4 regions of the Phytobacter sp. V91 genome follow, and region 2 is predicted to be linked to each of the others. Evidence: predicted binding sites of a transcription regulator. Region 2 holds the regulator's gene; each other region holds the start of a gene.

Region 1 (4,070 bases), on a different contig from region 2:
CAAGTGCCGGGAAAATCTTATTTGGCGGGCATGACATTACTCGTCTTCGCAATCGTGAAGTGCCGTTTTTACGTCGGCAGATTGGCATGATTTTCCAGGATCACCATTTGCTGATGGACAGAACGGTGTATGACAACGTGGCGATCCCGTTGATCATTGCCGGGGCCAGTGGCGATGATATTCGTCGACGTGTCTCGGCGGCGCTGGATAAGGTCGGGCTGCTCGACAAAGCGAAAAACTTCCCCATTCAGCTTTCCGGTGGCGAGCAACAGCGCGTAGGGATTGCCCGCGCGGTGGTCAACAAGCCTGCGGTGCTGTTGGCGGATGAACCGACCGGTAACCTGGATGATGCCCTTTCTGAAGGGATTTTACGTCTGTTTGAGGAGTTTAATCGTGTTGGGGTGACGGTTCTGATGGCGACGCACGATACCGGGCTGATTTCCCGACGTTCGTACCGCATGTTATCCCTGAGCGATGGCCATTTGCATGGAGGCCTGGCGGGTGAATAAGCGCGACGCAATCAATCAAATTCGGCAGTTTGGCAGCAAACTGGATCGTTTTCGTAAATCGGCAGGCGGGCAGGGTGATGCTAATCGAAACGCCGTGCGCCGTGGCAAAACGCCAGTCAAACCGAACTCCCGTAAAACCAATGTCTTTAATGAACAGGTGCGTTATGCGTTCCATGGCGCGTTGCAGGATCTGAAAAGTAAACCCTTTGCGACCTTCCTGACTGTCATGGTGATTGCTATCTCCCTGACGCTGCCGAGCGTCTGCTATATGGTTTACAAAAACGTCAACCAGGCGGCCTCGCAGTACTATCCTTCCCCGCAAATTACCGTCTACCTTGATAAAGCGCTGGATGATAACGCTGCGGCGCAGGTGGTGGGGCAGTTACAGTCAGAGCAGGGCGTGGAGAAAGTGAATTACCTTTCCCGGGAAGACGCGCTGGGTGAATTCCGTAACTGGTCGGGCTTTGGCGGCGCACTGGATATGCTGGAAGAGAACCCTTTGCCGGCGGTGGCGGTAGTGATCCCCAAACTGGATTTCCAGGGTACGGAGTCGCTGACCACGCTGCGCGATCGCATCAGCAAATTGCACGGTATTGATGAAGTGCGGATGGACGACAGCTGGTTTGCGCGTCTGGCCTCTTTAACCGGCCTGGTCGGACGGGTGTCGGCGATGATCGGTGTGCTGATGGTGGCGGCGGTCTTCCTCGTCATCGGTAACAGCGTGCGCTTAAGTATCTTCGCGCGTCGTGACACCATCAATGTGCAAAAACTGATTGGCGCTACGGACGGTTTTATCCTGCGTCCCTTCCTGTACGGTGGCGCATTACTGGGCTTTAGCGGCGCGTTCTTGTCGCTGATCCTGTCTGAGATCCTGGTGCTGCGCCTCTCATCGGCAGTGACCGAGGTGGCGAAGGTGTTTGGCACCCAGTTTGAGCTAAGTGGGCTCTCATTTGACGAGTGTTTATTGCTGCTGCTGTTGTGCTCCATGATTGGCTGGATAGCCGCCTGGCTTGCCACGGTTCAACATTTACGTCACTTTACTCCACAGTAAAAAATCTCTGATATACTCTTTCCCTGCAATGCAGTATTCCCGTAGCAGGGAAAGCGTATAGCTCATATCTCCCTTCCTCTGCCGCGGTTTTTCATACTTATGTCACATTTTGTGCCTATTTTATTCACAATCCATCCTGGAACTTGTGGATAAAATCACTGTCTGATACAAGAGTGAATGATATTCTCGTTGCTCATTAACACTGGCATGTTTGTTGCCTGATGGGGACAGACCGCCGCCAGTTGGATGTATATTGAGAGGATTTGAATGACCAAAGAAATGCAATCTTTAGCTTTAGCCCCTGTTGGTAACCTGGAGTCTTACGTCCGGGCCGCTAACGCATGGCCAATGTTGACGGCTGATGAAGAAAGGGCACTGGCTGAAAAGCTGCATTACCAGGGCGATCTGGAAGCAGCTAAGACGCTGATCCTGTCCCACCTGCGCTTTGTTGTTCATGTTGCTCGTAATTATTCGGGCTATGGCCTGCCGCAGGCTGACCTGATTCAGGAAGGCAATATCGGCCTGATGAAAGCTGTCCGTCGCTTCAACCCGGAAGTCGGGGTGCGTCTGGTCTCTTTTGCCGTGCACTGGATCAAAGCGGAAATTCACGAATACGTACTGCGTAACTGGCGTATTGTGAAAGTCGCGACCACGAAAGCACAGCGTAAGCTGTTTTTTAACCTGCGTAAAACCAAACAACGTCTGGGTTGGTTTAACCAGGATGAAGTCGAAATGGTGGCCCGTGAACTGGGCGTGAGCAGCAAAGACGTACGTGAAATGGAATCGCGTATGGCGGCTCAGGACATGACCTTTGATATGTCTTCCGACGACGAGTCTGACAGCCAGCCGATGGCGCCGGTGCTCTACCTGCAGGATAAATCGTCTAACTTTGCCGATGGCATTGAAGATGATAACTGGGAAGAGCAGGCCGCGAACAAACTGACCGATGCGATGCAGGGTCTGGATGAGCGTAGCCAGGCGATTATTCGCGCCCGTTGGCTGGATGAGGCGAACAAGTCCACGCTTCAGGAGCTGGCCGATCGTTATGGTGTTTCCGCAGAGCGTGTGCGCCAGCTGGAAAAGAACGCCATGAAAAAGCTGCGTGCGGCGATCGAAGCTTAAATTTAAGCTTAAGCAGTAAGTCACTCAGAAGCCGGGAAAGCGAGAGCGCCCGGCTTTTTGCTTTCTGAGAACTCACTTTTTCGCCACAGTCGGCTGCCTTGCCGATCAGCTGTTTTCCCTGATGCATTCCAGCAATACCTTGAATGCGGATTCCATTGTCTCTTCCTCCATTGCCGCAAATCCCAGTAATAAGCCCTTTAGCGGATGAGCGCCGGAGTAGTAGCGTGAAAGCGCCCGCACCAGGATCCCGCGTTGGTTCGCCTGGCTGGCAAGCACGGCGTCATTGCAGTGTTCAGGCAGTGAAAGTACCAGGTGCAGACCGGCATTATCATTAAATTCGCTGAGCGCCTCTTTGCCCAGGGCCGCGACGATCAGCCCTGCGAGCCGCGCGCGCCGCCGGGCGTAAAGCAGCCGCATACGACGGATATGCGCGGTGTAATGCCCTTCGCTGATAAACAGGGCCAGTGCTTCCTGATCCACCAATCGCCCACCACGATACAGCTCTGCATGCGCCGTTTTCAGGGCCTGCATTAAGGGGCGCGGCAGAACCAGATAGCCGAGTCGCAGGCCGGGATAGAGGGTTTTACTGAAGGTGCCGGTGTAGATAACCGGGGCGTCATCCACCAGCCCCTGCAATGCCGGGATCGGTTGGCCGGAAAAACGAAACTCGCTGTCGTAATCATCTTCCACAATCCAGCTACCCGTTTGCCGGGCCAGCGCCAGCAGACGCTGGCGGCGTTCAAGGCTCATCACGCAGCCCAGCGGATACTGGTGAGAGGGGGTGACGAAAATCAGTTTTGGCGCGCCATCTCCGGTGTCGGGGGGATTGATACCGGCAAGGTCGACATCCACCGGCTCAAGGTTGACGCCGTTCATTGTCAGCACGTTACGAATGCCCCAGTAGGCTGGCTCCTCAATCCATGCTTTGTCACCGGGGTTACAGAGCATGCGCGACACCAGATCTATGGCCTGGTGAATGCCTTCGGTTATCAGGATTTGCCCGGCGCTGCATTTCACCGAACGGGCGACCCGCAGATAGTCCACCAGCGCCAGCTGTAGGGCCTGGCTTCCTCCTGCGTCGCTATAGGAGAGCTGACTGGCCTGCGGCTTACGGCTGACACGCGACTGAATCTTACGAAACAGGGCATGGGGAAAGGCGTTGACATCCGGCACGCCGGGTAGAAATGCGCCCCACTGTCGCGGGCTGGCGCTGCTGCGTTGCAATAGCGCCTGGCCCCTGTTTGACAGATGTGAGGACAATTCGCCAGCGGCATTCTCCACGGGCGACAAGGGGGCTGACAGCAGGCTGTCCGGCACGGTCTGCGCCACAAAGGTGCCACTGCCGGTGCGGGAAACGATATAGCCTTCTGCCAGCAGTTGCTCATAGA
Region 2 (4,070 bases):
CAGTTGTTCCTCATTACCCAGCACTTTGACGGCATTATCGACCACAAACTCCAGTTCATGCTTTTTGTGGCTCAGGGTCTGGGCTTCCCTTTCAACCACCCGCAGCATTATGGGGACATCGATAATTTCATTAGGTGGAATAATTGGCGCCGCTTCGATTTTCGATAACGTAAGCAACTGTTTAACCAGCCCTTCCATGCGTGAAGTTTGCTCACGCATGGTATGTAAGGCTTTCTCGCGCGGCAGCCCTTCCAGAGTCTGCTCCTGCATCATCTCCAGATAGCCCTGCAGCACGGTAAGCGGCGTACGCAATTCATGGCTGACGTTGGCAAAAAAGTTACGTCTCGCCCCTTCCAGCTGATGCATCTGCGTGACATCGCGCGCCACCATTAACAACTGGTGCTCACTGTAGGGCATCACGCGGATCTCAAGATGACGGCCATTGTTAAGCACCAGATTAAGCGGACGGACAAAATTCCGTGCTTTATGGTAGCGAGTAAATTCAGGGTAACGCAGCAGGTTGAGAATATTTTGTCCGTTATCGTCCGGCCAGCGTAAATTAAGCAGCTGCTGAGCCAGGCCATTACACCAGAAAATGGCCCCCTCTTCGGTGGTCAGAACGACCGCATCCGGTAAAGATTCAGCCCCGCTGCGAAAACGTTTAATCAGATTTCCCAGCTCACGACGCCGTTTTTTATTCCGCATCTGCATCTGATGCAGGCCATACAACAGCGGTTCCCAACTCCCTGTCCCTGGCGGAGGGGTCATACTTTTATCGACCCATAACCACCAGGAAAGCCGCATTAAATTCCAGAAATGCCAGGCCAGTAATCCGGTCACCGCCAGCAGTAAAAACCACGGCAGATAACCAAAAAATGCTCCGAGCAGTGCCGCTGGTAAACAGCACAGGATGAGTTCGAGTACCAGCCTTTTCCATGACAGCCGTTCCAGCACGCGTCACACTCCTGTCAGATTTCAGAAACGGGTTGAGAACCGGTAACCCGTGCCGCGAACTGTTTGTACCATCCGATCGTGACCACTGTGTTCCAGCGCCTTACGCAAGCGGCGAATATGCACATCCACCGTCCGGTCTTCAACATACACGTTGGTTCCCCAGACGTGGTTCAGCAACTGTTCGCGGCTGTAGACGCGTTCAGGATGGGTCATAAAGAAGTGCAGTAGCTTAAACTCTGTCGGCCCCATGTCCAGGGGATTCTCGCCCGTCATCACGCGGTGGGAGCTCGGATCGAGACTCAGCCCCTGCATTTCGATGACTTCTTCTACCGCCATCGGCGAGATACGTCGCATCACCGCTTTGATGCGTGCGACCAGCTCTTTTGGCGAGAACGGCTTGGTAATGTAATCATCAGCGCCGGTTTCAAGGCCCCGAACCCGGTCCTCTTCTTCCCCGCGGGCGGTCAGCATCATCACCGGGATTTCACGGGTCATGGCTTCACGTTTCAGGTGTTTGATAAACTGAATACCTGAGCCACCCGGCAACATCCAGTCGAGCAAAACCAGATCGGGCCAGGGTTCATTAAGTTGGTTCACCGCGCTGTCATAATCTTCCGCTTCGACAGGTTGAAAGCCGTTTTGCTCAAGCACAAAGCAAACCATTTCACGGATGGGTGCTTCATCTTCTACGACCAGAATGCGTCTTGCCATAATTTGCCCTGTTTAATTAAGTCATCAGTCAATCGCGGCGTCAGTATGCGTCACTTTTGTGACAGATTTATGAAACAAATGACCGACAGATGACCCCAGCCGCCGTTTTATGACAGCGATGATTCGCTTTCGCTGGCAGCGCATATGCCCTTGAATGTTATAATCCTGTTTACGCTTTTTTGCCACGGAACCGCTATGCGCATCATTCATACTTCGGACTGGCACCTCGGTCAGAACTTTTACAGCAAAAGTCGGGCCGCAGAACACGACGCCTTTCTCACCTGGCTGCTGGCAACCGCAGAACACCATCTGGTTGATGCGATTATTGTCGCAGGCGATATCTTCGATACCGGCTCTCCGCCAAGCTATGCCCGCGAACTCTATAATCAATTTGTGGTGAAGCTACAGAGCACCGGCTGTCATCTGGTGGTGCTGGCGGGCAACCACGATTCCGTCGCTACCCTCAATGAATCGAAAGATATTCTCGCCTGGCTAAAAACCACCGTGGTCGCCAGCGCGGGCAGCGCGCCCTTTGTTTTACCGCTGCGCGATGGCTCAGCCGGGGCAATTTTTTGCCCGGTTCCTTTTTTACGCCCGCGCGACATTGTCACCAGCCAGGCGGGGCTTTCCGGCGCGGAAAAACAGCAGCATCTGCTGGGGGCGATTACGGATTATTATCAGCAGCAATATGACGCGGCCTGCACCCTGCGCGGCGACAGGCCGCTGCCCATTATTGCCAGCGGACATCTCACCACCGTCGGCGCCAGCAAAAGTGATGCGGTGCGCGAAATCTATATCGGCACCCTTGATGCCTTCCCGGCGCAGAACTTCCCGCCAGCGGATTACATCGCGCTTGGGCATATTCATCGCCCACAAAAAATTGGCGGTCAGGAGCATATCCGCTATTGCGGCTCCCCTATTGCCCTGAGTTTCGATGAAACCGGCAAAAGCAAATATGTCAATTTAGTGACATTCAGTGACGGAAAGCTGGCCGAAGTCACCCCGCTGGAGGTTCCCGTTACCCAGCAATTAGGCGTTGTCAAAGGCGATCTTGCCGCCATCAGCTCGCAGCTCACGCAGTGGAAAGGTAATCACGCCGACTCTCCGGTCTGGCTCGATATTGAAATCACCACCGATGACTACCTCAGCGATATGCAGCGCAGGATCCAGGCGCTGACTGCCGAACTGCCGGTGGAGGTCCTGCTGGTTCGTCGCAGCCGCGAACAGCGGGAGCGCATTCTCGCCAGCGAGCGGCGCGAGACATTAAGCGAACTCAACGTTGAAGAGGTCTTCGCCCGTCGTCTCGCGCTGGAAGAACTCGATGAGACGCAGTACGCCCGACTACAGGCGCTGTTTATGCAGACAGTGCATGCCTTACAGCAGGAGCACGACGCATGAAAATTCTTAGCCTGCGCCTGAAAAATCTCAACTCACTGAAAGGTGAGTGGAAGATAGATTTTACCGCCGAGCCTTTTGCCAGTAATGGCCTGTTTGCCATTACCGGCGCGACCGGAGCAGGGAAAACCACCCTGCTGGATGCCATATGCCTCGCGCTTTACCATGAAACGCCACGGCTGAATAATGTCTCGCAATCCCAGAATGATTTGATGACCCGCGGCACTGCCGATTGCCTCGCGGAGGTGGAGTTCGAAGTCAAAGGCATTGCCTATAGAGCCTTCTGGAGCCAGACCCGCGCCCGCAATCAGCCGGATGGCAACCTGCAGGTGCCGCGCGTTGAGCTGGCGCAGTGCGCGGATGGCAAAATCCTGGCGGATAAAGTCAAAGATAAGCTTGAGCTGACCGCATCGCTCACCGGGCTGGATTATGGCCGCTTTACCCGTTCGATGCTGCTTTCCCAGGGGCAGTTTGCTGCCTTTCTGAATGCCAAACCTAAGGAGCGGGCAGAGTTACTGGAAGAATTAACCGGTACCGAAATCTATGGCCGGATCTCCGCTGATGTCTTTGAAAAACATAAGATAGCCAAAACAGAGCTGGAAAAATGTCAGGCTCAGGCCGAAGGCGTTGTCCTGTTTAATGATGAACAACGTGAGACGTTGAATAAAAGTTTGCAGGCACTTACTGACGAGGAGCAGCGCCTGCTGAACGGGCAGCGAGAAGCGCAAACCCAGCTAAACTGGCTCAATCGCAGCCATGAATTGCAGCTCGCTCATCAGCGCGCACAAGCCGCCACGGTGCAGGCCCAGCAGGCATACGAGCAGGCGCAGCCCGAGCTGACCCGGCTCAACCGCGCCCAGCCGGCATTACAACTGCGCCCGGTCTGGGAGCAGGTGCAGGAGCAACGCCAGGTACAGCAGCGTAGCGTCCAGCAAAATGATGAAGTGAATACTCGCTTACAAGCCAGTCGCGACCTGCGTGGACGCATTCGCGCCAGCGCGGCCCATCAA
Region 3 (4,070 bases), on a different contig from region 2:
CACAAGGTCATATGACCCGGCTGCGTCGTCTGGGTAAAGTGCAGATGCTGGCTCAGGCCGCGGAAGAACACCCACTGGTCGGCGGGACGGGTATTGCCCATACGCGCTGGGCAACCCATGGCGAGCCTTCAGAAGGCAATGCGCATCCGCATGTCTCTGAACATATTGTGGTGGTCCATAACGGGATCATCGAAAACCACGAACCTCTGCGCGACCAGTTGAAAGCGCGTGGTTATACCTTTGTTTCTGAAACAGATACCGAAGTTATTGCTCATCTGGTGCACTGGGAGCTGGAACAGGGCGGCACGCTGCGTGACGCGGTGCTGCGTACTATTCCGCAACTGCGCGGCGCCTATGGCACGGTTATTATGGACTCCCGCGATCCGGGCACGTTACTGGCTGCGCGTTCCGGCAGCCCGATGGTTATCGGTCTGGGGATGGGAGAGAACTTTATCGCCTCCGATCAGCTGGCACTGCTGCCGGTAACCCGCCGCTTTATCTTCCTTGAAGAGGGGGATATTGCTGAAGTGACCCGTCGCTCTGTCGCCATCTTCGATAAATCGGGCGCCGATGTGAAACGTGCGGAGATCGAGTCCAACCTGCAATACGACGCAGGCGATAAAGGCGCTTACCGTCACTACATGCAGAAAGAGATTTACGAACAGCCGAACGCGATTAAAAACACCCTGTCCGGGCGTATCAGCCATGGTGAGGTGGATTTAAGCGAGCTGGGTGAACATGCCAATGAACTGCTGAGCAAAGTGGAACATGTCCAGATCATTGCCTGTGGTACCTCGTACAACTCCGGTATGGTTTCCCGTTACTGGTTCGAGTCTCTGGCAGGCGTCCCCTGCGATGTGGAAATTGCGTCGGAATTCCGTTATCGCAAATCCGCTGTGCGCCGCAACAGCCTGATGATTACCCTGTCTCAGTCCGGCGAAACGGCTGATACCCTCGCGGGCCTGCGTCTGTCAAAAGAGTTGGGCTACCTCGGTTCACTGGCCATCTGTAACGTACCGGGTTCTTCACTGGTGCGTGAATCTGACCTGGCTATCATGACCAATGCAGGTACAGAAATTGGCGTGGCATCCACCAAGGCATTCACCACCCAGTTAACGGTGCTGTTGATGCTGGTGGCGAAACTGAGCCATCTGAAAGGGCTGGATGCATCCGTTGAACATGAGATTGTTCATGGGCTGCAAACTCTGCCGAGCCGCATTGAGCAGATGCTGTCGCAGGACAAACGCATTGCGCAGCTGGCGGAAGATTTCTCCGACAAACACCATGCGCTGTTCCTTGGCCGTGGCGATCAGTACCCGATTGCCCTCGAAGGCGCGCTGAAGCTCAAAGAGATCTCCTACATTCACGCTGAAGCTTATGCGGCCGGTGAGCTGAAACATGGCCCGCTGGCGCTGATTGATGACGATATGCCGGTTATCGTTATTGCGCCGAACAATGAGCTACTGGAAAAACTGAAATCCAACATTGAAGAGGTGCGTGCGCGTGGCGGTGTACTCTATGTCTTCGCTGATAAGGATGCCGGTTTTGTCAGCAGCAACAATATGCACATCATCGAGATGCCGCATGTTGATGAAGTGATTGCTCCGATTTTCTACACCGTTCCGCTACAGTTACTGGCTTACCACGTTGCGCTGATCAAAGGCACCGACGTCGATCAGCCGCGTAACCTGGCGAAATCCGTAACGGTAGAGTAATTCTCGAACGCCCTGGCCTGCCGGGGCGTTTTTCTCAAACCCGCTCGCAAAATGTCTCTTTTTTCAGCACCAAAGAGTGACAATCTCAGCCTATCTACTACTTTTTTAGTGTCACAAAAGTAAAATATTGCTGACAACTTACCGTCATTAAGATCAGCATCTTCATGATGCTTCACGCATTTTTAGTCAAATTTCAGTTTTAGTGGTTATTGTCATCAAACAGTAACAATCCTTGCATATAACTGTCATCAAAGTGTCCTATTTTGCTCAGCGTAGCAACTCAAACAACAATTTACGATTCCTGGCAGGAGACATTATGAACGTTATGCGTACCACTGTCGCAACTGTTGTCGCCGCGACCTTTTCTCTGAGCGCTTTTGCAGCTAACGCCGCTGCAAGTCTGACGGGTGCAGGTGCAACTTTCCCTGCGCCGGTGTATGCCAAATGGGCTGATACTTACCAGAAAGAAAACGGTAGCAAAGTAAACTACCAGGGTATCGGCTCTTCTGGTGGCGTAAAACAGATCATTGCTAACACCGTTGATTTCGGTGCTTCTGATGCTCCTCTGGCTGACGACAAACTGGCTCAGGAAGGCCTGTTCCAGTTCCCTACCGTTATCGGTGGTGTTGTTCTGGCCGTTAATCTGGAAGGCTTCAAATCCGGCGAACTGGTGCTGGATGGTAAAACCCTGGGTGATATCTACCTTGGCAAAATCAAAAAATGGAATGACGCAGCGATTGCGAAACTGAACCCGGGTAAAAAATTGCCGGCTCAGAACATCGCGGTTGTTCGTCGTGCTGACGGTTCCGGTACTTCCTTCGTTTTCACCAGCTACCTGGCGAAAGTTAACGAAGAGTGGAAATCCTCTATCGGCGCTGGCTCTACCGTAAACTGGCCAACTGGTCTGGGCGGTAAAGGTAATGACGGTATCGCTGCATTCGTCCAGCGTCTGCCGGGCTCCATCGGTTATGTTGAATATGCTTACGCTAAGCAGAACAACCTGACCTACACCAAGCTGATGTCTGCTGATGGCAAGCCGGTATCGCCGACCGAAGCAAGCTTCTCCAATGCGACCAAGAGCATTGACTGGAGCAAATCCTTCGCTCAGGACCTGACCAACCAGAAAGGCGCTGATGTGTGGCCAATCACCTCCACCACCTTCATCCTGGTGCACAAAGAGCAGAAAAACCCGGAGCAGGGTGCTGAAGTCCTGAAGTTCTTCGACTGGGCTTACACAAACGGTGGCAAACAGGCTAACGAACTGGATTACGCAACGCTGCCTGAAAGCGTGATTGCCCAGGTTCGTGCTGCATGGAAAACCAGCGTGAAAGACAGCAGCGGTAAAGCGCTGTACTAAATACCCGTCATACTTCGAGCCGCCTTGCTGCAACTCGAATTATTTAGGGTATGGCATTACCTTAGCCAGGAAGCACGATAAAATGCGCGCTTCCTGGCCCAAACTTAAAGAGTAACTTATGGTTGCAACCAAGCCGGCTTTTAGCCCTCCGGGCAAAAAAGGTGACATGATATTCAGCGCGCTGGTAAGACTGGCTGCGCTGATTGTGCTATTGCTGCTCGGCGGCATTATCGTGTCTCTGATTTTCTCCTCCTGGCCGAGTATTCAGAAATTTGGTTTCTCCTTCCTGTGGACGAAAGAGTGGGATGCGCCAAACGAAATTTTTGGTGCGCTGGTACCGATTTACGGCACGCTGGTCACCTCTTTCATCGCCCTGCTGATCGCTGTCCCGGTCAGTTTCGGTATTGCGCTGTTTCTGACGGAGCAGGCGCCTGGCTGGCTTAAGCGTCCGCTGGGGATCGCCATTGAGTTACTCGCCGCGATCCCCAGTATTGTTTACGGTATGTGGGGCCTGTTTATTTTCGCGCCTCTGTTTGCCAAATATTTCCAGGAACCGGTCGGCAATGTGATGTCCGCCATTCCTTTTGTTGGCGCGCTGTTCTCCGGCCCGGCTTTCGGTATCGGGATTTTGGCCGCAGGCGTGATCCTCGCCATCATGATTATTCCTTACATCGCAGCGGTTATGCGCGATGTGTTCGAACAAACCCCGGTGATGATGAAAGAGTCTGCCTACGGCATTGGCTGCACCACCTGGGAAGTTATCTGGCGTATCGTTCTGCCGTTTACCAAAAACGGGGTCATCGGCGGTGTGATGTTAGGTCTGGGCCGCGCGCTGGGTGAAACTATGGCGGTGACCTTTATCATCGGTAACACCTACCAGCTCGACAGCGCTTCGCTGTTTATGCCGGGTAACAGCATTACCTCTGCGCTGGCGAATGAGTTTGCCGAAGCGGAATCAGGACTGCATGTTGCAGCCCTGATGGAACTGGGTCTGATCC
Region 4 (4,070 bases), on a different contig from region 2:
CCCCAGCTGTTGCCACAGGCTGACAGCCTGCTGTGGGTCCATATGATTTGCTGCCATAAACCATCGGGGAGCATAGGCCCCCACGGGCAATGCTGCGACAGTAATCGGCCCAAGCCGCCGGGGAATATTGAGCAGATCGTCGCTATAGCCTGTATCACCCGGGAACCAGAACCGGCAGTCGCGGCTTTCGATAACCCAGCCGCACCATAATGATGCATTGCGATCCCAAAAAGTTCGCATGCTCCAGTGTTGTGCCGGAACCGCCGTCAACGTCAGTCCCTGAAACACCGCACTCTGCCACCAGTCAAGTTCTCTGACACGTCGGGCACCGCGACGTCTGACCCATGCGCCAAGCCCGAGGGGGACAAACACGGTGACATCCGGAAAACGGGCAATCAATTGACGAAGGGTTCGCTTATCGAGGTGATCGTAATGATTGTGGGAAATGACGATAGCATCCAGCTGCGAAAGCTCATCGACGGACAATGCCAGAGGCGTTCGCCGCTGTGGTCCGGCAAATGTCAGCGGTGAAGCGCGCCGGGAAAAGACGGGATCGGTAAGAATATATTGATTTTGCAGGCGCAGCAGAATTGAAGAGTGCCCCAGCCACCAGAGCTTATCTTCAGTTCCGTCCGGGTCCAGTTCAGCAGGCTGCCACCAGTGAGTGATAAAATTTTCGTACCCCCCAGCAGGGGGATGTGGGAGTCCGGCAGCCTTACGCTCCCGTCGCCAGCGTTTGACATCTCCAGGCTTGTGACCACCAGGACCTGGATTGATAAAACCCTTGGAAGAGTGATGGGGAAGTGAAGCATTGAACCAGGGATTTTTTCGCGTCATGCACCACTCCCGCCAACAGGGTCTGAATCAGCGTTCGGCCACCAGGCGAATAAATTCGTCGTCTTTGCCTTTTACCGAAGCCTGCTCAACCGGCGCCTCTTTTTCAGGTTCATTGGCTTCACACAAACGACGCAGCAATGCTGTCTGACGTTTTTGTTGATCCAGCAAAGCCTCAAGCAGTTCAATCTGCTCATTCGTCCGCGAGCTTGCGCGGTTAATGAAGAACCACAGCACCAGCCCAACCAGCAACACCACCACCGAAACAATCAATGACGCAAAACTAAGCGCGCCAGAATTTATGACTTCGTTCATCTTACCACCTCTACTGAAAGGCAATATTCTACCACCGGGAGTAAGGAAGGAAATCGGTTCACGGGAAAAAAGCTGTTACCAGGGGATGAACTTGTTAATCACGCAGATACCGCTGAAAAATTGCACACCCTCATCACACATTTCATTTAGCATTTGAGTCCAGAGCAGCAGGCAAATTGCCAGCACGGCAATCAACAGCAGCCATCTAAATTTTTTCACTCCACTCTCCGACGCAGTACTAAATGAGTTACGTTAGCATGTCGACCTTAAACCGCGCCTAACTGTATCTGCATTATCTGTTTTTAGGAATGCTCATCTTGCGACAGTTCACTATTAAGATAGCCTGTTACCACGATAAAAATGCAAGGAACAGATTATGCGCACACTTATTCGGACAATCATCCTGGTCGCTCTGGTCTGGGTGGGTATTTTGTTAAGCGGGTACGGTGTACTCATAGGCAGCACGGAAAATGTCGCCGGCCTGGGGCTGCAGTGTAAATACCTGACGGCGCGCGGAGTGAGCACGGCCCAATACGTTCACTCCAGCAGCGGACTGTTTGGCCTGACACAGTGCCCTGTCCTGCGTAAAAGCGACACGGTTATTGATAACGGCTAGAGGAAAGAAACGCCGCCTGCAGGCGGCGTTTTTGTCTCAGAACGGATACTCGTTGAAGCCCATCTGTTCGGAGATTTTGCGCGCGGCCTGATGCAGCATTTCTACATACTCATGCAGACGCTCTTCAGAGAAACGCAGCGTCGGGAAGGAGATACTTAAGCCCGCGATCACCACGCCAAAACGGTCAAAGACGGGTACGCCGATGCAGCGCAGGCCTTCTTCCTGTTCTTCATTGTCTTCGCCATAACCCTGCTTACGCACAACATCGAGCATGGTCAGCAACTCATCCGTGCTGGTTATTGTACGATCGGTACTGCGTTTGTACTCCACACCTTCGAGGATTTGCAGAACGTCATCACGTTCACGCCATGCCAGCAGCACTTTACCAATCGCGGTACTGTAAAGCGGGTTACGGCGACCGATTCGTGAGTACATGCGCAAGTTGTACATGGAGTCGATTTTGTGGATGTACACAATGCTGTCTTCATCCAGCGCACCAAGGTGGATAGTCTCTTTGGTCAACCGTGACAGCTCACGCATCTGAATGTCTGCACTGCGGATCAAATCAACGTTTTGCAGCGCCCGTGCGCCCAATTCAAAGAGCTTCAGCGTCAATGAATATTTTTCAGATTCGCCTTCCTGAGCAACATAGCCCAGGGATTTCATGGTCTGCAAAAAGCGATAGACAGTACTTTTTGACATCATGACACGCTGTGACAGTTCGGTGATGCCGATTTCACGCTCTTCGCCAAGCGCCTGGAGAATGCCAAAAACTTTCAATACAGAAGAAACAGAATCTGGCTGTTTATCCAAATCTGCGATTGCCATTAATCACCTCATCGCCGCTGTTTTATAAAAATTAGAATAGTTTTTTATTATAAATTTCTCGCCAGCCTGTCGCAATGCGTGTTTGCCATCTTCGTTACAAATCTGCGATATAAAACAAAAATCACGATGCTAGAATCATTATACAAATGACGCTTCAGCCAGAACCCACTCTTTCTATGCAAAACTCCACCTCTGACGGCTTAGCTTTGCCGCAGCGCTATGGCGCAATTTTAACCATTGTAATCGGAATAGCCATGGCCGTGCTTGACGGAGCAATTGCGAATGTTGCGCTGCCAACCATTGCCCGCGACCTTAATGCATCGCCCGCCAGTTCCATCTGGATTATTAATGCTTATCAAATCGCCATCGTTATTTCCCTGCTGACGTTTTCTTTCCTCGGCGACATGTTCGGCTATCGGCGGGTTTATCAGTACGGCCTGGTGATATTTACCCTGACATCGCTCACCTGCGCGCTTTCAGATTCATTGCTGACGTTGACACTTGCACGCGTGGCCCAGGGATTCGGCGGCGCGGCTTTGATGAGCGTGAATACGGCGCTGATCCGCCTGATTTATCCTCAGCGCCAGTTAGGACGCGGAATGGGGATCAACTCTTTCGTGGTGGCGGTTTCTTCAGCCGCAGGCCCAACTATCGCGGCCGCCATTCTCTCGGTGGCCTCCTGGCAGTGGCTGTTTCTGATCAACGTGCCGCTCGGTATTATTGCCTTGCTGCTGGCTATCCGTTTCCTCCCGGCCAATGGTCAGCGCAGTGCAATGCCCAAATTTGATCTCCCCAGCGCGGTGATGAATGCCCTGACTTTCGGTCTGCTGATAACCGCACTGAGCGGTTTTGCTCAAGGGCAATCAACATCGCTTATTCTCGGTGAAATAGCGGCCATGCTGCTAATTGGAACGCTTTTCGTGCGCAGGCAGCTACGCCTGCCTGTTCCACTGCTGCCCGTTGACCTGCTGCGTATCCCATTATTTTCGCTGTCGATTTGCACTTCCATTTGCTCCTTCTGCGCACAGATGCTGGCCCTGGTCTCCTTGCCCTTCTTCTTACAAACGGTTGTCGGGCTCAGTGAGGTGAAAACCGGGCTGCTGCTGACGCCCTGGCCGCTGGCAACCATGGTGATGGCGCCGCTTGCGGGCTACCTTATCGAAAGGATCCATGCCGGACTGTTAGGCGCGGTCGGGCTGGCATTGATGGCAACAGGACTTTTCGCGCTGGCAACGCTGCCGGCATTACCCTCCGATGCAGAGATTATCTGGCGCATGGCGCTGTGCGGCGCCGGATTCGGTCTTTTCCAGTCGCCCAATAACCACACGATTATTACCGCCGCGCCCCGTAAACGCAGCGGCGGAGCCAGCGGGATGCTGGGTACAGCCCGACTGCTGGGCCAGAGCACCGGGGCCGCACTGGTCGCCCTGATGTTTAACCTGTTCAATGAAAATGGGACACACACATCGTTACTGCT

What was found. The regulator PhoB, encoded in region 2, activates phosphate uptake and scavenging genes when phosphate is short. The targets are predictions, from matches to a motif close to CTGTCATAAAACTGNCNNAT.
Region 1: the regulator PhoB is predicted to act here: its motif matches at 1,649-1,668, upstream of rpoH (RNA polymerase sigma factor RpoH).
Region 3: the regulator PhoB is predicted to act here: its motif matches at 1,958-1,977, upstream of pstS (phosphate ABC transporter substrate-binding protein PstS).
Region 4: the regulator PhoB is predicted to act here: its motif matches at 2,685-2,704, upstream of kdgR (DNA-binding transcriptional regulator KdgR).

Annotation. Positions count from the first base shown of each region.
Region 1 covers NZ_CBFFRJ010000103.1:8,986-13,055, reverse strand. The annotation lists gene ftsE (cell division ATP-binding protein FtsE) at 1-509, shown strand, start outside; gene ftsX (permease-like cell division protein FtsX) at 502-1,560, shown strand; gene rpoH (RNA polymerase sigma factor RpoH) at 1,828-2,682, shown strand; gene ACSZO4_RS18665 (PLP-dependent aminotransferase family protein) at 2,788-4,070, opposite strand, start outside.
Region 2 covers NZ_CBFFRJ010000099.1:4,115-8,184, forward strand. The annotation lists gene phoR (phosphate regulon sensor histidine kinase PhoR) at 1-954, opposite strand, end outside; gene phoB (phosphate response regulator transcription factor PhoB) at 976-1,665, opposite strand; gene sbcD (exonuclease subunit SbcD) at 1,861-3,063, shown strand; gene sbcC (exonuclease subunit SbcC) at 3,060-4,070, shown strand, end outside.
Region 3 covers NZ_CBFFRJ010000024.1:13,248-17,317, reverse strand. The annotation lists gene glmS (glutamine--fructose-6-phosphate transaminase (isomerizing)) at 1-1,715, shown strand, start outside; gene pstS (phosphate ABC transporter substrate-binding protein PstS) at 2,032-3,072, shown strand; gene pstC (phosphate ABC transporter permease PstC) at 3,191-4,070, shown strand, end outside.
Region 4 covers NZ_CBFFRJ010000192.1:1,247-5,316, reverse strand. The annotation lists gene ACSZO4_RS24045 (MBL fold metallo-hydrolase) at 1-837, opposite strand, end outside; gene ACSZO4_RS24040 (YebO family protein) at 865-1,149, opposite strand; gene mgrB (PhoP/PhoQ regulator MgrB) at 1,225-1,368, opposite strand; gene ACSZO4_RS24030 (YobH family protein) at 1,526-1,765, shown strand; gene kdgR (DNA-binding transcriptional regulator KdgR) at 1,802-2,593, opposite strand; gene ACSZO4_RS24020 (MFS transporter) at 2,770-4,070, shown strand, end outside.